DNA from 4 places in the Mesorhizobium sp. B263B2A genome. Region 1 is predicted to be linked to each of the others. Evidence: predicted binding sites of a transcription regulator. Region 1 holds the regulator's gene; each other region holds the start of a gene.
What was found. Region 1 encodes LexA, which represses DNA repair genes until DNA is damaged. Its sites were predicted from a motif close to TGTTCNNNNTGTGTTCNG; they were not measured.
Positions count from the first base shown of each region.

Region 2: the regulator LexA is predicted to act here: its motif matches at 2,694-2,711, upstream of dinB (DNA polymerase IV).
Region 3: the regulator LexA is predicted to act here: its motif matches at 2,206-2,223, upstream of LB568_RS03570 (2'-5' RNA ligase family protein).
Region 4: the regulator LexA is predicted to act here: its motif matches at 2,422-2,439, upstream of LB568_RS09500 (helicase-related protein).

Region 1 is NZ_JAIUIU010000003.1:281,495-286,218, forward strand. Features, by position in the region: gene LB568_RS08625 (ComEC/Rec2 family competence protein) at 1-2,446, shown strand, start outside; gene lexA (transcriptional repressor LexA) at 2,440-3,192, opposite strand; gene LB568_RS08635 (pyridoxal-phosphate dependent enzyme) at 3,568-4,542, opposite strand; gene LB568_RS08640 (GntR family transcriptional regulator) at 4,539-4,724, opposite strand, start outside.
Region 2 is NZ_JAIUIU010000018.1:10,196-14,919, forward strand. Features, by position in the region: gene LB568_RS24180 (NUDIX domain-containing protein) at 1-247, opposite strand, end outside; gene LB568_RS24185 (sterol desaturase family protein) at 430-963, shown strand; gene LB568_RS24190 (excalibur calcium-binding domain-containing protein) at 1,081-1,443, shown strand; gene dinB (DNA polymerase IV) at 1,415-2,662, opposite strand; gene LB568_RS24200 (winged helix-turn-helix transcriptional regulator) at 2,799-3,215, opposite strand; gene LB568_RS24205 (NmrA family NAD(P)-binding protein) at 3,333-4,208, shown strand; gene LB568_RS24210 (dihydrofolate reductase family protein) at 4,246-4,724, shown strand, end outside.
Region 3 is NZ_JAIUIU010000001.1:728,973-733,696, forward strand. Features, by position in the region: gene LB568_RS03555 (DUF488 domain-containing protein) at 1-286, shown strand, start outside; gene LB568_RS03560 (ArsC family reductase) at 532-879, opposite strand; gene LB568_RS03565 (SnoaL-like domain-containing protein) at 1,088-1,441, opposite strand; gene LB568_RS03570 (2'-5' RNA ligase family protein) at 1,555-2,163, opposite strand; gene LB568_RS03575 (ABC transporter ATP-binding protein) at 2,295-3,380, opposite strand; gene LB568_RS03580 (cupin domain-containing protein) at 3,370-3,978, opposite strand; gene LB568_RS03585 (ABC transporter substrate-binding protein) at 4,276-4,724, opposite strand, start outside.
Region 4 is NZ_JAIUIU010000004.1:60,707-65,430, forward strand. Features, by position in the region: gene LB568_RS09500 (helicase-related protein) at 1-2,254, opposite strand, end outside; gene phbB (acetoacetyl-CoA reductase) at 2,980-3,705, opposite strand; gene LB568_RS09510 (acetyl-CoA C-acetyltransferase) at 3,834-4,724, opposite strand, start outside.

The DNA.
Region 1 (4,724 bases):
ACGAAGCCGGGGCTCGGATCAGGGCGAGGACGCAGTTGTTGGCGTCAGCGAGCGGTCCTTGTTTGCGATGCCGCTGCCGGCCGAGTTGCCGACGCAATCGCCTCTCGTGCCGGGTTCAGGCAAGCAGTCGCTACCGGATATCCCCGCCCCAGTTCCGTCACCGGCCGGCAGGATCGTGCGTGTGCGCCGGCAACTCGGCCGGCTGTCATTGCCGCGCCTCCGCAACGGCATCACTGCGGCGGCGGAGCTGGAGCTTGACCGCGGCATTGGCTTCCTGCTGGTGCCGGTTTGCCTTGCAATCGGCGCGATCGGCTATTTTTCGCTGACCGTCGAACCGGACTTCGCCAGGCCTGTCGCGGTGGTGGCCCTCATGGGCTTCCTGGCGATTGTCTCGCGCTCGTGGCCGAAAACCCATCTGTGCATGACGGCGGCATTGCTGTGCGCGCTTGGCTTGCTCGCCGCCAAGGTCGAGACGTGGCGCACGGGAACCCAGATGCTGGGCTCGGAAATCTCGACGCAACTGAGCGGCCGCGTGGTCTCGATCGAAGAGATGGAGACCGGCCGTATCCGGCTGACCATCGACGTGACGTCGACCGCCCGGCCGAAACTGCGCTACGCGCCGGAACGCGTTCGGCTTTCGGCACGCAAGATACCGCCGGAAATGACCGCCGGCTCCCTTGTCACGGGCTACGCCAAGCTGTTGCCGCCAACCGGTCCGGTGCGGCCGGAGAGCTACGATTTCTCCTTCGACAGCTATTTCGCCGGCATCGGCGGCAGCGGGTTCTTTCTCGGCAATCCGAAAGTCGTTGCGGCCGATGACGGTGGCATGCCGCTGTCGGCCCGCCTTTCCTCAGCGATAGAAAACGCCCGCGAAGCCATTGCCGACCATATCAGGGGCAGCGTCGGCGGCGCCGAAGGCGAGATCGCGGCGGCGTTGATCGTCGGCGTGCGCGCCGGCATCCCCGACGAAATCAACGAAGCGATGCGGCGCACCGGCATCTATCACATCATCTCCATTTCGGGACTGCACATGGCGCTGGTCGCCGGCACCATCATGGGTCTGCTGCGCGGCGCCTTCGCGTTGTTCCCCGACTTTTCCGCGCGCCGGCCGGTGAAGAAATACGCGGCCGCGGCCGCACTTTTGTCGATCGCCGCCTATCTCGTCATCTCCGGCGTCGTCGTCGCCGCCGAGCGCAGCTTCATCATGCTGGCGGTGATGCTGATTGCCGTCCTGTTCGATCGCGCGGCTCTAACCATGCGCAATCTGGCGATCTCGGCGATCGCCGTCATCCTGGTTTCCCCGCATGAGGTGGTCGGCCCGAGCTTCCAGATGTCGTTCGCCGCGACCGCGGCCCTGGTTGGAGCCTATGCCGGCTGGGCGGATCACCGTGCGGGAAAGACCAGACCGCCGCCGCCGAAGCGATCCTTGCCCGGTTTCCTGACCAGAAAATTCCTGCTGGCGACAGGCGGATTGGCCATGACCTCAATCATCGCCGGCAGCGCCACGGCGCTGTTTGCCATCTGGCATTTCCAGCGGGTGTCGCCGCTCAGCCTGTTCGCCAATCTGGCCGTCATGCCGATCGTCTCAGTCGTGATGTTCCTGGCCGTTGCCAGCGCGCTTCTGATGCCGTTCGGGTTGGATGCGCCATCCCTTTACCTGATGGGCAAGGGCCTGACCGCGATGATCGCCGTTTCGGCATGGATATCGGAACGCTCTCCGGTCGATGCGGTCGGGCTTATCTCACAGCAATCCGTGCTGCTGGTGACGATTGCCCTGGTCATCGCGACGATGGCGACGACGTGGCTGCGGCTTGCAGCGCTTCCATTCGCTATCGCCGGCCTGCTGACGGTGTCCGATACGCGCACGCCGGATGTGCTGGTCTCGGAAGACGCGCGGCTGGTTGCGCTGCCGATCGGCGATGGCGAACTCGCCGTCAACCGGGCCCGGCCGAACGAATTCACGGTCGACAACTGGAAGCGCGCGCTGAGATCCGAAACCATCATCCTGCCGGAAATATTCGACAAGGCGGATGGACAATTCGATATTGCTGATGCCGTCAATCTCCCGCCGGGAGCGCCGTTCTATTGCACAGACGGTGTCTGTCTCGCCAGGCACCCGTCCGGTGCGATCATAGCGCATGTCGAAGACCGCAAGGATACCTGGAAGGCCTGTGGCTTCGCCGACCTGATCATCGTCAATGACGCGACGGCCTACGATGCCTGCCACAATCCGCTGGTTCTCGTCGTTACCAAACGGCAGCTCGCCCGCAAGGGCAGTGCGGCCATCTTCTTCGACCGCCAATCGGCCACCGGTCCGCCAACCATCAGCTTCGCGGTGGACAGCCCGTATCGGCCCTGGCACGCGCAGCGAAAGTTTTCGCGCGAGGCGAGAGGCCTGGAGCCCTATCGCAAACCTGACAAGCCAAGTGCCGTGCCGGCTCAGTAGCGCCTGATCAGCCCAACCAGCTTGCCCTGCACCTTGACCCTGTCCGGCCCGAAGATGCGCGTCTCGTAGGCCGGATTGGCGGCTTCAAGCGCAATCGAAGCACCCTTGCGGCGGAACCGCTTCAGGGTCGCTTCCTCCTCGTCGACCAGCGCCACGACGATCTCGCCCGGGCTCGCCGTATCGGCGTTGCGGATAATGACCGTGTCGCCATCGAAGATGCCGGCCTCGATCATCGAGTCGCCCTTGACTTCCAGCGCATAGTGCTCGCCGCCCATGATCATGTCCGGCGGCACCGAGATGGTATGCGTCTGATGCTGGATGGCATCGATGGGCACACCGGCGGCGATGCGACCCATGACCGGGATGGACACCGCTGGAACCGCATCGTCGTCGTTGCCAGCAGCGGCAAAGCGCGACGGTGCCGGCTTGATCTGGCGGCCGAGGCTGCCCTGACCGAGACCGCCTTGGCCGAGACTCCCCTGGATGACGCTTGGCGAGAACTTCTTTGCCGCGTTGAGGCCCGGCGCGATCGAATCCGGCAGCCGCAGCACTTCCAGCGCACGCGCCCGGTTGGGCAGCCGGCGAATGAAGCCGCGTTCCTCCAGCGCCGTGATCAAGCGATGGATCCCTGATTTGGAGGCGAGGTCGAGCGCCTCTTTCATCTCGTCGAAGGAGGGCGGAATACCGCTTTCCTTGAGCCGTTCATGAATGAACATCAAGAGTTCATGTTGCTTGCGTGTCAGCATGGCGGCCCCCAAGGCATCTGGACAAGGGTTTTGATCCAGAATGGTTCTGATCCAGAATCGAAAAACAAACCCAGAACAAACACTATCTGTTCCAGTTGTGTTCTGCAACCGTTTAAAGTTTAGTGAATTTGGTAAGAGAGCCGAAATCATTTGCGGCCCGGACAGGCCGGAAATCGGGGTTTTTCGCCCGTTGCCGCCCGTCGCCCGCATTGAAATGTTTGGTTAATAGCCTGTGGCCTGTCTTGCGACATGGCTCGGCATCAGCCGACGGCAGAGCCCGTCGAGGCCGATTTCGGCGCTTGCGATCGGCTTGCCTGCCGTGAACGAAACGAAATCAAAACGCCAACAATCGCCGGTTCGGAAGCAGGTACGGGATCAGGCTGGCGGGATCGCACCGGCCAGCACCTGCGCATAGAATTCCGCATCGATATTGCCGCCGGAGATGACGCAGACGACGTTGCCGGTCGCCCGCTCACTGCTGAGAGCCGCGGCCAGCGAGGCGGCGCCCGCGCCCTCGGCGACGACCTTGGCCTTCGAGAACAGGAGCCGCATGGCCTCCGTCACCTGTTGCAGGCTGACGGCGATGGCACCGTCGATGAGCTGGTTCGCCAACGGCCATAGCTCGGGGATCAGGGAGGGACCGCCAATGCTCTTGATGAAGGAGGGCCGTGTCTCGATCTCGACAATACGTCCGGCCGCCAGTGCGGCGGTGACCGGCGCCGCGTTCTCGTCCTCGACGGCAAAGACCCTCGCCTGCGGACGAAGGGCCTTGAGCGCACTTGCAACGCCGGTCGTCATGCCGCCGCCGCCATATGGCGTCAGCACGAAATCGACCTCCGGCAGATCCTCGACAATCTCGAGGCCGATGGTGCCGTTGCCAGCCAACACCGCCTGATCGGTGACGGGATTGATGAGAAGTTCGTCAATGTCGGGCCGCTCGATCGCGGTGATGTAGCGCCACCAGGTCTCGTGGGAGACAAAGCGCACCTCGCCGCCAAGACGGCGGACACCGTCGATCTTGGTCTGCGGCGCGCCGGCATACATGTAGGCGGCCATCGGAACGCCAAGAGCCCGTGCCGCCCAGGCCAACCCATAGGCCATGTTGCCCGAACTGACGGTCGCAACACCGTGCCTGAGTTCATCGGCGTCACGACAAAGCAAGGTATTGAGCGCCGGCCTGAGCTTGAAGGCGCCGATCGGCGACAGGGTCTCGAGCTTGAGGAATATCCGCTGGTCGGCACGGCCAAGATCGAGGCGCAGCAGCGGGGTGCGCGGCAGCCAGGCGGCCAGCCGATCGCGGGCTTCGGCAATCTCGTCAAGCGTCGGACGATGCGGAGGTGCCGAGATCATCCGGCAACCGCTTTCAAGCTGCCGGCGCGCGCGACGTCCTTGTTCGCGTCGCCGTCCTCGCTGTGGACATAGACGTGCAGCGTATAACCGATGTGGGCCGTCATCAGCGCTTTTGCCCGCTCGACGTCGCGGTCCAGGGCGGCTTCCATGATCGCCGTGTGGTGCTCGATCGCCATCGCCTC
Region 2 (4,724 bases), on a different contig from region 1:
TGCCGCCCGGTTGCTTGTAATCGCCGAGGCGCGTGAAAAGGCCGTCGACCTTGATGCCGATTTCTTCCTCGGTTTCGCGTTGTGCCGCCACAAGCTCGTCCTCATTCTCGTCGACAAGGCCTTTCGGGATCGACCAGGCGCCATCGTCCTTCTTCGCCCAGAACGGGCCGCCGGGATGAACCAGCAGCACGCGGACATCGCCATCGCTTCGACGATAGATCAGCAGGCCGGCACTGCGTTTTGCCATTTTGCGTGTCCATTCGTGGCGCCGGTACGAGGTGGCCAATTGCCAGCCGATCATGGGTGCCGACCCTTGCATCGGCAAATTGCGACGCTATGTCAAACACGCCCGCATTGCACCTCATGTGCGAGTCCGGCAATCTGAAGTATCACTTTGGGGCGGCGTCGAAGGTCAGGTAAGGCGTCCGAATGCAACTGGGTCTGATCGGCTACTACAGCGACTTCGTGGTCTATCCGCTGGTGATCGCCATATTGGGAATAGCCGGGTTGATCGAGGCCGGCGAGGAGAGTGCGCCGGAGTGGATCGGTACGGTCATCTTCTGTCTCGGCCTGTGGACGCTGGTCGAATACGTCCTGCACCGCTTTGTCCTTCATCACATCCCCTACATCAGGGACCTGCACGACCGTCATCATGTCGAGGAGCGCAGTTCGGTGGGTACGCCAACCTGGCTCAGTCTGGGTGTGCATGCGCTGGTCGCCTTCCTGCCGGTGTGGATGGCCTTCGGTTTCGCGACCGCGAGCGCGGTCAGTTGCGGCCTGATGCTGGGCTATCTCTGGTACATCAGCATCCACCACATGATCCATCACTGGCATCCCAGACATCCCAGTTATCTCTACACGCTCAAGCGCCGCCACGCAGTGCATCATCACATCGACGATACCGCCAATTTCGGCGTGACGTCGATATTCTGGGATCGGGTTTTCGGTACGGCGCAGCTCTGAGGGCCGGGGCGTATCTCGATCCCGGCAGGTCCGGCGTCATTGTCATGGCGGCCGGCCCGAGATAGCCTGCCCCGAGATAGCCTGCATTGATGTGCTGGGACCGGGGGCGTGCCGGGAATGCTTCTGCCATTCTTGTATTGGCCTGCATATCATCGCCTTGGCAGGCTGAAATGGGTTGCTCTTTTCGCGCCGTTCATCCTGTTGTCCGGCTACATCGCCTATGGCTTTGTCGGCATCCAGCTCGACTCACCGCTCACCGCCCTCAGGCACTTTGCCGCGTTCCCGAACTGTGCAGCGGCTCGCGCCGTCGGTCTTGCCCCCGCGCGCAAGGGGCAGCCCGGCTATTGGCCGACGCACGATGCCGACAAAGACGGCATCGCTTGCGAGCCTTGGCACGGGGAAAGCGCCAGCGGCGTCAAGGTGCATCGCTATTGGCAGCGGCAGGTAGTTCTCACAGTTCCTTTTCCGCCAGCTCCCTGAATTCGTCGGGCACCGAGCGCGCCGCTTCGAGCGCCACCGTGCCGTAGCCGACGGCCTGTTTGCCGAAGCGCTCGCGGATCTTGTCGATGGCGCGGTCGGCGCCGAAGCGCGCCAGGCCTTTCGCAGTGCCCGGCCGGTGCTTTTCGTCGGCAAGGCCGAGCGGCAGTTCGAGCTGCAGCTCGGCACTTTCCCAGAGGTGCGAGACCGAGATCGCCAGCAGCGAGATCGTTCTTTCGTGCGGATTGTCGGCGAGCACGCCGCGTACCAGATCGCCTGCGATTTCGGCCAGCGTCGTGGTCGCCGAGATCGGCTGGTCGAGCGTGATCGAACGGGTCACGGCGCTGAGATCGGCAAAGCGCACACGCACGGTCACCGTGCGGCCGGGCCGCGCCTTGGCGCGCAGCCGGCTGGCGACGCGGTCGGCCAGATGCAGCAAAGTGGGCACGATGACGCGCGCCACGGCTGGCTTCTGACCGAGCGCCGACTGCGCGCCGGCCGAGTGCGCGCGGCGCTTCGTCTCCAGTTTCCTCGGGTCGCGGTTCCACGACAAAGCCGAGAGCTTTTCGCCGGCGGCGGGACCGAGTAGCCGCGTCAGCGCGCCGCTGTGCGTCCTGGCCAGCTGGCCTATGGTCTCGACGCCGATTTCGGCCAGCCGCGCCATGGTCGCCGGGCCAACACCCCACATCAGGCCGACCGGCAAATCGTGCAGGAAGGCAAGCTCGGTGCCGGGATCGACCACCACCAGCCCGTCGGGCTTGGCGACCTGCGAGGCGATCTTGGCCAGATGCTTGGTGCGCGCGACGCCGATCGAGATCGGCAGACCGAGTTCGGCCCGCACACGGCGGCGGATGGTTGCGGCGATCTCTTGCGGTTGCCCGAACAGGTGCGTGCAGCCGGCGACATCGGCGAAGGCCTCGTCGATGGAGATGCGCTCGACGAGCGGCGTAAAATCGTCGAGCACCTTGATCGCCGCGTCGCCAAGCCGCTGGTAGTGGCTGAAATTGCCGCCGACGAAGATCAGCTGCGGGCAGAGCTCGCGCGCCTTGCGCCCCGGCATGCCGCCGCGCACGCCGAAGGCACGCGCCTCATAGGAGGCGGCGAGCACGACGCCGCCGCCGACCGCGATCGGCTTGCCGCGCAGCGACGGGTCGAGCAACTGTTCGACCGAGGCATAGAACGCATCGAGATCGGCATGCAGGATGGTGGCTGTCGTTTCCATCCCGACCGCTCATCCACAGTTGCTGATAGATGCGAACATATAGAGAACAAAAAGTGATCACCGTCAAGCCGTGACCCCATATCCCTTGCCGCCGCCGGGGCCTGGAAAGTCCTCTTGGGCAAGACAGCGTAGCCGCCTAGACAATATGCTCCGCCCGCAGCGCCGCTTTCAGCCGTTCCAGCGCCGGCTCGCCACCGGCCGCAAGCTCGTCGGCGATGCGGGCGAGATGATCGTCGGCCTTGCGATGCTTGCTGCCCCAGGCGCCGAGCGTTGCCAGCACCGGCAACAGGTCGACGCCGGCCTCGGTCAGCCGGTAGATCGCCTTCAGCCCGTGGGTCGGGTCATCGCTGCGGGTGAGGATGCCTTCTTCCTGGAGCGTCTGCAGCCGCTCGGCCAGCGTGCGTGAGGAGATGCCTTCGTCGGATTGCAGGAACTCGCGAAAGTGCTTTTTCCCAGCGAAGATCAGATCGCGGACGATGAGCAGGGTCCAGCGGTCGCCGAGCAGTTCCAGCGACAGGTTGATCGGGCAGCCGGATTTTTCACGGGTCGACATCTATGGTTCCGTTTTTAAATCACTTTACTATTGACATCATTCTGTGCATGCGTCAAATGGTTCCAAAAGTAAATCATTCTGTTGCCATAGTGGCTCGTTTTCGCAGAGGAGGACGACATGCAAGCAATCGAGAGCAACGTCGCACCAAAGACCGTCGTGGTTGTCGGCGCCACCAGTGAGGTCGGCAAGGAGGTCGCTTCCGTGCTGGCCGGCCAGGGGCACAAAGTGCGCGGCGTGGCGCGCAGCCTGGGCGTTGCGCTTGACGACGCCGACGCTCTGGCATCCGCCTTCTCCGGTGCCGACAGCGCCTATGTGATGATCCCCTTCGACGTCACCGCGCCGGATCTGCATCGCTTCGAGGATGAGGTCGGCGAGCGGCTGGCAGCGGCGATCACGCATTCAGGCATGCGCCGTGTCGTGCTGCTCAGCGGCCTCAATGCTCATCTCAAAAAGGGTACTTCGCTGGGCGCCGCGATGATGGAGGAGCGGCTCGAAGCGCTTAGCCTCGACGAGCTGGTGTTCCTGCGCGCCTCGTTCTTCATGGAGAATTTTGCCAAGGGCCTGGGCTTTGTCCAGCAAGCCGCTTCCGGTGTCTTCGCCACGCCGTTCCGCGGCGACCTGCCAATGCCGCTCATTACCGCCTGCGATGTCGGGCAGCGCGCCGCCGCCTTGCTGGGCGCTGGCCGGTTCCCGGCCGAGCGGGTCGTCGAACTGCATGGCGGCGGTTACTATGCCTTTGAACAAGCCACCGCGATCCTCGGCAAGGCGATCGGCAGGCAAGTCACCTATCATGCCGTGCCCTTCGCCGATGCCCGCGAAGGCATGGTCGCCAACGGCCTGTCGGCGAGCTTTGCCGATGCGCTCGGCGAAACGGCGGCGAGCTTCAACAAGGGCGATCGCTGGGCGCTGGAGGCACCGTCGGTCAGCAACACCACGCCGACCACTTTCGAGAGCTGGGCGCACGCTTTCGCCCGCTCGCAAAGCGCTGCCTGATCCTTCCCATCCAGAATCCGGAAACGAGGCGAACGCCATGAAAAAGCTGATCCTTCAGATGCAGATGTCGGTCGACGGCTATGTCGGCGCCAATGAGGATCATCGCTGGCAGCTTTGGGAGTGGGGCGAGGACAATGGCTGGGACGAGGAGCTGAAGCGCGATTTCAACACCGTCTTTGCCGGTATCGACACAATCCTGCTCAGCCGCAAGATGGCCGAGGAGGGGTACCTGACCCACTGGGGCAATGCGGCGAAGAAATATCCGGCCGATCCGTTCTACGCCTTCGCCCAGCGTATCGTCGAGGCACGCACGGTTGTGCCTACCGACAGGCTGAAGACCTCGCGGTGGGAGCGCACGACGGTGGTGAGCGGCGACCTGCCGCGCGAAGTCAAGGCGCTGAAGGCGGGGGAGGGCGGCGACATCGCCGTCTTCGGCGGCGCCGGCTTCGCCTCCGCGCTGATCGCTGCCGGGCTGGTCGACGAGTTCCAGCTGTTCGTCAACCCCGCGGCACTGGG
Region 3 (4,724 bases), on a different contig from region 1:
CGTCGACCGGGTATGGCCGCGCGGCGTCAGCAAGAAGGACGCAGCGCTGACGCAGTGGCTGAAGGACATCGCGCCGAGTGACGAGTTGCGCAAATGGTTCGGCCATGAGCCGGCTCGCTGGGCCGAGTTTCAGAAGCGGTATCGTGCCGAGCTGGACGGCAATGGCGAGGCGGTGGCGCAACTGCGCGGCTTGCTCGGCCAGGGTAAGGTGACGCTGCTCTACGGCGCGCATGATGAGGCGCATAACAATGCCGTGGCGCTGGCGGGGTATTTGCGCGCGAGTTGAGGCTTCGTTTTGCAGCGTTGGCGATTGACGAAAGCCGAGGCGACATCTGATCTCCCTCCTTGCGGGGGAGATGCCCGGCAGGGCAGAGGGGGGTGCTGTCCCTCCAGCCTATCAATCAATCGCAGCGACCTGAATAGGTTTTCGTAAGAACGAAACTCGTTGGGCTGGCGATCCTTCACACCCCCCTGGCCTGCCGGCCATCTCCCCCGCAAGGGGGGAGATTGGCAGCGTTGCCGTCTCGCTGCTTACTTCACCGCCTGCTCATAAACATCAGCTTTGAACCCGACCAGAATCCGATCGCCCACCTCAAGCACCGGCCGCTTGATCATCGTTGGCTTGGCCAGCATCAGCGCCTTGGCCTTCTTTTCGTCGAGCGATTCCTTGTCCTTATCCGGCAGTTCGCGAAACGTCGTGCTGCCCTTGTTGAGCAGCTTTTCCCAGCCGACCTTGCCGACCCAGCCGTTCAGCCGCCTGGCGTCCAGACCCTCCGCCCGGTAGTCGTGGAAGCGGTAAGGCACACCATGGCCTTCCAGCCAGACGCGCGCCTTCTTGATCGTGTCGCAGTTGGTGATGCCGTACATGGTGATCGTCAAAGCGTGCTTCCCAGGGGCTGACCGCCGAATCCGTCCCGCGGCGCATGCAGTCACCCGACGGCAAAGAAGTCAACGACCGCCATTGCTGCTATCTCGACGAACGCCTGGTGTGGACGGATGCACATGGCGGCCAGGGCGTCGTCCAGGCCGCCATATTTATCTTAACCCTGCCGCGAAGAGAGCGGGCTCCCGGAAGCCGTTTCCGGCGTCAATAGTAGAAACGCTCTTCGGTGATCTTGCCGTTCTTGACCGTGTACAGACCAACCTCATCCATGGTGACACGCTCGCCAGTGGCCTTGGGCGTTATGTCGAACTTGAAGCGCACTGCGAACTGGTCGCCGTTGACATAGGGGCCCTCGACCAAACCGCCATGCACTTCGTTGTTCTCCTGCCACCACTGGCTCTTCTGCCTGAGAGCCTCCTTGCCGTGGCTGACGGCCATCGGTCCCTCGATGGCTTCGTAACTGGCGATGTCGTCGGCATTGTACTTTTCGGCAGCACCCTCATTGTCACCCTGCTTGAGGCGTTCGGTGAAGTCCTTGGCAATTTCCGCGATAGTCATTTGTGTTCCTCCTGTTCCGACGCAATGAATGCAAGTAGGGGACAGCTTGCCCGCCTGCCACTGTCGAGCCGATCGATAGCTGACACTTCATGTCAGGACGGATCAGGTGCCGACTACGATGCCTCCATCAAGGGCCAACGGTCCAGGAAGAGATATTTCGTCAGACCGCGCAGGCTGTGAACAAGGATGAAGTCATTGGCAACGAACGTGATCGGTTCGATGGGCTGCCGAGGGACAAACTTTTGATCGTAGGCGAGTGTCAGATGCGGAACGAAATGATCCGGCGCCTTGAGCCCGTTCTTCAGCATCTCGACCCCAAGCAATTTGTGGAGTTCGAAAACTGGTCCATCATCGGCCAGAAGCACAAACGGGTGGCGAGGCGACCTGCCCCGGGTCGCCGGGCGACCCGGAAAACTGCCGACATGGCCAAACGTGACCTCAAAGGCGGGCATTTGGACATGCCGGCCCGATCGAGACGCTGCAAAGACGACCTTGGACCGCAGCCGTCTGTAGTCGCCGGCATGCCGCAAGCTCAGGTGAAACCGCTCAACCGATAACCGCTTCCCAACAATTCCATGCCGATGACAAAGCTGGTTCTGCAAATCGGCGAAGGGAGCATGGAACCGGGGCTGTAAGAATAACCCGAAGAAGGCACGATCCGGCCGTTTTGGCCGCCATGGCGGCTCGGGAATTCCGAAGTCGAATTCGCCTTGCAGATACATACGCATACGCCCGGCAAGGAACGCTCCTGTTTTGCTCTGTTCTGGAACAAAACAGGAACATTCCTTTCGAGTCAAGCGTCGATTGATCCAAATCCCGCGCTCCGCAATCCTGCCCTTGACCTCAAGAAAGATTAGCTTGGCAGCATGGGACAGCTGGCGCCACGGCGCAGGCTGACATGCGCCACGTCGCCTACGTTGAATTGAAAGCCATCGGCCCGGCGCGGTGCGTCGATCACCACGGGCATTCCCTCCCCAAGTTCGGCGTGCAAGCGCAGCGTGCGGCCGTGAAAGACGATGCTGTTGACGCGCGCCGGCGCCGTGCCCGGCGAGACTTCGGTCGTCGCCAGCAAATCCTCAGGACGGACGCCGATGGTACGCACGTCGCCTTCACCGGGTGACTGGCCGGTTTCAGAAATGGCTTCCAGCGCCAGTGTTCCGGCGGTGAAACGCAGGCGATCGCCGTCGCGGCCGATAAACCGCGACTGCAGGAGATTCATGGTGCCGATGAAGCTCGCCACGAACTTCGTGGCGGGCCGATCATAGAGTGTCGCCGGCGGCGCGATCTGCTCGATGCGGCCCTTGTTCATGACGACGATGCGATCGGAGATCGACAGCGCCTCGGTCTGGTCGTGGGTGACCATGACGAAGGTGGTGCCGAGCCGCGACTGCAGCCGCTTCAGTTCCACCTGCATCTGTTCGCGCAGATGCGCATCGAGCGCCGACAGCGGCTCGTCGAGCAGCAGCACGCGCGGCTCGCAGACGATGGCTCGGGCAAGTGCCACGCGCTGGCGCTGGCCGCCCGACAATTCCAAGACCCGGGCACGAAGCTTGTCGGCGAGACCGACCATGCCCAGGGCTTCGCCGACGCGTTTTGCCTGCTCGCTGCCGGAGAGCTTGCGCAGCGACAGGCCGAAGCCGACATTCTCGGCGACGTTCATATGCGGAAACAGCGCGTAGTCCTGGAACACGGTGTTGACCGGCCGGTCGAAGGGCCGAAGCGCCGTGATGTCGCGCCCGTCAAGCAGCACCTTGCCGCTCGACGGGCTTTCGAAGCCGGCGATGACGCGCAGGCTGGTGGTCTTGCCGCATCCCGATGGCCCGAGCAGCGTAATGAACTCGCCGCTGACGATGTCGAGATCGACGGCGTCGAGCCCGACGATGCCGCCGGGAAAGATCTTCGAGATCGCCTGCAGCCGCACAAGACGATCAGGCGCCATCGCGAACCTCGGACGGTTTCGTGGTGTTGACCCAGAGGATCTGGCACTGCTCGGCGCCGGGATTGCGGAAGGCATGCAAGAGCGTGCTCTTGAAGGCAAAGCTGTCGCCCTCCTTCAGCACGTATTTTGTCGAATCCACCACCAGTTCGACCTCGCCCGCCAGCACGTAGCCGAATTCATGGCCGGCATGCGCATAGGCTTCCGCCGTGCCGCCATTGGCCTCCACGGTCACCAGCATGCCGGTCAGCGTCGCGCCTGGCGGCGACAGCAGCGCCTTGGCGATGCCTTCGGATTTGACGGGAATCGCGCGGCGGCTGTTGGCGCGCACGCAATAGAGATCATTGACTGCGTCGTTGCCGTCGGCGATCAGCGCCGACGGCTCGATGTCGAGTGCTGCCGCAAGCGGCCAGATCACCTTGACACGCAGCGATGACATGCCTCGCTCGATCTGGCTCAGCGCACCGATCGACACTCCGGCTTTTGCCGCCAGTTCGGCCAGCGAAAGGCCGCGCTCCAGCCGCAGCGCCCGCACCCGCCGGCCAACGCGGACGTCTGCATCGTCCTTGGGTTTTTCCGCGGCGTCGTCAAGCATGTCCATGTATGGGTCCTCGTAGTCTTCTCAATCGACGTGGCGCAGCGCCGCTAGGCTCCCCCTTCTCCCCTTGTGGGGTGAGAAGCGGTTCGCGCAGCGAACGAAAAGCCAATTGCTTGGCTTTTCGAGCTTCGAACGCCCTGAGCCTGCGAAGGGCCGGGCGTGGTAGCCGATCCACCCTGCTGGGTCCCCGCTGCTTCGCAGCGTCCCAGCGTTCGCCGGCCTTTCATCGTGCCACTGGCACGATGAATTCGCTTACGCGAACGGCTGCTCACCCCACAAGGGGAGAAGGAAGAACCAGCCTCACCCGCCCGCCTTCACCTTTTCGAACATCTTGGCCATATCGTCATTCTGTTTCATCGGCCCGGTGAAGATCGTGCTTTTCAGCATCACTTCCGGATCGGACGGCAGCTGCAGCTTGTCCAGCTCCTCCTTCGTCACGCCGGCGAAAGCGGTCGAGAGCGAGCTGCCGTAGCCATAAGACTCGATCAGGTATTTGCCGGACTCGGCATCCAGCCGGCTGTTGATGAAATCGTAGGCGAGGTCGACATTCTTGGCGTCCTTGAGCATGACGAAGCCGCAGGCCCAGGTCAGCATGCCTTCCTTCGGTTTCATGAACTCGACCGGCACGCCCTGTTTCTTCAGCGAGGTGGCCGACGCATTCCAGGTCATGGCGGCGACCAGCTGGCCGCTGGCCAAGGCCTGTTCGACCGAGGTCATGTCGGTTGTGTAATTGGAGAGCAGCGGACGCT
Region 4 (4,724 bases), on a different contig from region 1:
CGGCGCGGCGGCCAAGATTGCGGTAGCCGGCAAGCTTGTAGAAGGCCTTGTCGAAGGTCGGATCGATGACCACCGAGGTGCGGCCCGATGCCAGCGCGTGGACCACGTCGCCAAAGCCGGGCTTGTCCTTGCCGTCGTTCTTCAGCGCCCACAGCAAGGTCACCAGTCCAGCCGGTGCCGGCTTGATCAGCGCCGGCACGAAGACATGGTAGGCGCCGAAGCGCACGCCAAGCCGGCGTAGCGCCGCACGGCCTTCCTGGTCGAGCGACTTCATCTCCTCGGCGATGTCGCGGCGGTTGATGAGGCCGAAATTCTCGACGAGCTGGAAGGCGATGCCACGGCCGATGCCGGAAATCTGGTCGGCATTCTTCAGGTCGACCAGTGGCTTCAGCAGCGTTTCGATCTGGAAATTGACGAAGCGTTCGGCACGCGCGGCGACCTTGTCGCGCGCCGGGCCGGTCAACTGTTCGTCGGCCAGCAGCACCAGGCGCGGCTTCAGTGCGTCCTCGCCTGAAACCAGCGTGCCGATCGGTGCGCCGATCCAGCGCAGCGTGCCGTCCGAACCAAGCGCAAGGTCGCCATTGGCGCAGGCGCCGAAGCGTTCGGCGCGTGCCTCGAATTCGGCGGCCAGCGCCTTTTGCGCGGCCGTGCGCACGGCCTTGGCGTCTTCGCCGCCGGCCGTCTGGTCGGCTGTGAAGCGGAACCCTTGCAGCTCGCCGACATGATGGCCTTCGACAAGGACGGTTCCGGTAGGACTGATTTCGGCTTCAGGCATGGTATTTTCTCTAAGGCGCCGCATGAGGACGGAAGTCCTGCGGTCTACGAAGCGTTTCGTCAACCGCTCATGCAGCGCATCCGACAATCTGTCTTCGATTTCGCGCGTCTTTTCCTGCCAGTGTGCCTGATCGGCCAGCCAGCCTGGCCGGTTCGACACAAATGTCCAGGTGCGGATCTGGGCGATGCGGTGCGACAGCGTGTCGATGTCGCCCTCGGTGGTGTCGGCGCGGCGCACCTGCTCGGCCATGTAATTCTCGTCGACATGGCCGTGCCGGGCAAGGTCCATGTAGATCGAGGCGATGAGGTCGGCATGCTGGGCCGGGGCGATCTTGCGGTAGTCGGGGAGTGCGCAGGCTTCCCACAGCAGCGCCACGCGCCTGGCATCGGTGGCCAGCGCGCGGATGTCGCCGTCGCGCGACAGATATTCGAGCGCCTGTGCGTCGACCGCCGGCAGCGCGCGCGTCAAACCCTCGACCGGAGCGTTGGTCTCGATCGAGCGCTTCAGCGCGTCGAGGCTGGCGAAGTCGAAACGCGCGGTGCGCCACTGCAGCACCTTCACCGGATCGAAGTCGTGGCCCTCGATCTTCTTGACCAGCTCTTCGTCGAGCGGATCGACCTGGCCGGTGACGCCAAAGGTGCCGTCGCGCAGATGCCGGCCGGCGCGGCCGGCGATCTGGCCAAGCTCGGCCGCCGTCAGATTGCGGTACTGGTAGCCGTCGAACTTGCGGTTCTGGGCAAAGGCGACATGGTCGAGATCGAGGTTGAGACCCATGCCGATGGCATCGGTGGCGACGAGATAGTCGACATCGCCCGACTGGAACAGCGCCACCTGCGCGTTGCGGGTGCGCGGCGACAGCGCGCCGAGCACGACGGCGGCGCCACCTTGCTGGCGGCGGATCAACTCGGCGATGGCATAGACCTCATCGGCGGAGAAGGCGACGATCGCGGTGCGACGCGGCAGCCGGGTCAGCTTCTTGGAGCCGGCATAGGCGAGATGCGATAGCCGCGGCCGCGTCACCACCGAGACGCCCTTCAGCAGCCGCTGCAGGATGCCATGCATGGTGGCCGCGCCAAGCAGCAACGTCTCCTGGCGGCCGCGCAGATGCAGGATACGATCGGTGAAGATGTGGCCACGCTCGAGATCGCCGGCCAGTTGCACCTCATCTATGGCGACGAAGGCGGCATCGGTCTCGCGCGGCATGGCCTCGACGGTGCAGACCGAATATTTAGCGCCTTTCGGCTGGATCTTCTCCTCGCCGGTGATCAGCGCCACCTTGTGAGCTCCGACCTTTTCGCAGACGCGGGTGTACACCTCACGCGCCAGCAGCCGAAGCGGCAGGCCGATGATGCCGGTCTCATGCGCCACCATGCGCTCGATGGCGAGATGGGTCTTGCCGGTGTTGGTCGGGCCAAGCACGGCGGTCACGTCGCGGCCCGACAGGATCAGCGGCTCGGTGTGTTTCGGCTGGATGTTCATCGGCTCGGAAATAGGGCTTTCTGGCCTCTCATTGTCGGGAGCGTGCCCTGGACGGCGCGTATGACAGGCGACACATAGGGATTTCGGGCGCGAAGCGAAAGCGGAATGTTCCGCTGTCGGCTCGAAGGCGCCTTTGTCAAGCTCCCGATCGGTTGCGGATTAAGAGTTGGAACGAGTCTGGAACGAATCGGCGACGAATCGCTGACTCGGTTAGATTCAGCTTTTGTTCACGGCTACATATGGATTTTGTGACGATGAGTCTCACCACATGCTGAATCGTTGAACTGGCCCGTTTTATGCTAAGTGGCCTCCGTCGTTAATCTTTGCCGGCAAATGAGAAGGGTGGCTCGATCCGCCCCACTCAAGGTTATGAGATTGTTAATCTTTCTGAATTGATCGTTAAAGCATTGCCGATGATTTCGGTCCGTTAATGTTAACTTCCGCTCAAAGCCGGAACGAATCGGCGACAAAACGGCGCCGACGATACTTTCCCCTTTTGTTCTCCCAATATCTTGTGTTGTGAACAGCTTATCCACCGAGAATCCACAGGCTTGGCGACGGGTTTTGCACAGATGCCGCTGCCGCCATTAACCTTTGCGTGCCGGATTGGAGCATCGCATTGGAACGAGGCATTTTGCTGCGACAGCATATCAATGAAAAACGGACCGGTTTCCCGGCCCGCCCGATTTCTCGCTGTCGCAGCTTGTCCCGCCGAAACCACCGCCTCAGGCGAAATACTGACCGCCGTTCGCAGTGAGCGTCGAGCCGGTGATGAAGCCGGCATCCTGCGAAGCGAGGAAGACGACGCAGCGCGCGATCTCTTCCGGTTCGCCGAGGCGGCCGACGGGGATCTGCGGGATGATGCGCTCGTTGAGCACCTTCTCGTCGATCGCCTTGACCATCTCGGTGGCGATATAGCCGGGGCAGATGACGTTGACGGTGATGCCCGCGCGAGCCCCCTCCTGAGCAAGGGCCTTGCTGAAACCGATGTCGCCGGCCTTGGCTGCCGAATAATTGACCTGACCGGCCTGGCCCTTCTGGCCATTGATCGAGGAGATGGTGATGACGCGGCCGAACTTGCGGTCGCGCATGCCGCTCCACAGCGGGTGCGTCATGTTGAAAACACCGGACAGATTGGTGTCGATGACCTCTTTCCACTGCTCGCGCGTCAGTTTGTGGAACATGGCGTCGCGGGTGATGCCGGCATTGTTGACCAGCACCGAGACCGGGCCGAGATCGGCCTCGACCTGCCTGATGCCGACGGCACAGGCATCATAGTCGGCGACCGACCATTTGTAGACCGGAATGCCGGTCTCGGCCTTGAACTTCGCCGCCGCCTCGTCGTTGCCGGCATAGTTCGCGGCAACGGAATAGCCTGCGGCCTTCAGAGCGATCGAAATCGCGGCGCCGATGCCGCGCGATCCCCCCGTGACGATTGCAACCTTGGTCATGCGCTCCCTCCCTTTGGTCGGGAGAGCGAATAGGGAGTAGCGAATAGCGAGTAGGGATCAAATGTCCTGTCGCGCTGACGCCATTCTTCCCTATTGGCTGCTCCCTATTCGCTATTCACTTCTCTTTCTTAGAGCGCTTCCACGCACATGGCGACGCCCATGCCGCCGCCGATGCACAGGGTGGCCAGGCCCTTCTTGGCGCCACGGCGGCGCATCTCGAAGACCAGCGTGTTGAAGACGCGGGCGCCGGACGCACCGATCGGGTGGCCGATGGCGATGGCGCCGCCATTGACGTTGACGATCGAGGGATCCCAGCCCATGTCCTTGTTGACGGCGCAGGCCTGCGCGGCAAATGCCTCGTTGGCCTCGACGAGGTCGAGATCGCCGACCGACCAGCCGGCCTTTTCCAAGGCCTTGCGCGAGGCGGGAATGGGTCCGGTGCCCATGATCGCCGGATCGACGCCGGCCGTTGCCCAGGACGCGATGCGCGCCAGCGGGGTGATGCCGCGCCTGGCGGCTTCCGCCTCGCTCATCAGCAGCGCTCCGGCGGCTCCGTCATTGATGCCGGACGCGTTGGCGGCGGTCACCGTGCCGTCCTTGTCGAAGGCCGGTCTCAGCTTGGTCATGGCATCGAGCGTCGCGCCGTGGCGGATATACTCATCCTGGTCGACAATGGTGTCGCCCTTCTTGCCCTTGATGGTGAAGGCGACGATCTCGTCCTTGAATTTGCCGGCCTTCTGCGCGGCCTCGGCCTTGTTCTGCGAGGCGAGCGCGAAATGGTCCTGGTCTTCACGGGTGATCTGGAACTGGCGGGCGACGTTCTCGGCGGTGTTGCCCATGTGATAGCCGTTGAAGGCATCCCACAGCCCGTCCTTGATCATGGTGTCGATCATCTTGTAGTCGCCCATCTTGACGCCGGCGCGCAGGTGCTGGGCGTGCGGCGACATCGACATCGATTCCTGGCCGCCGGCGACGATCACCTTGGCGTCGCCGGTGGCGATCTGCTGCATGCCGAGCGC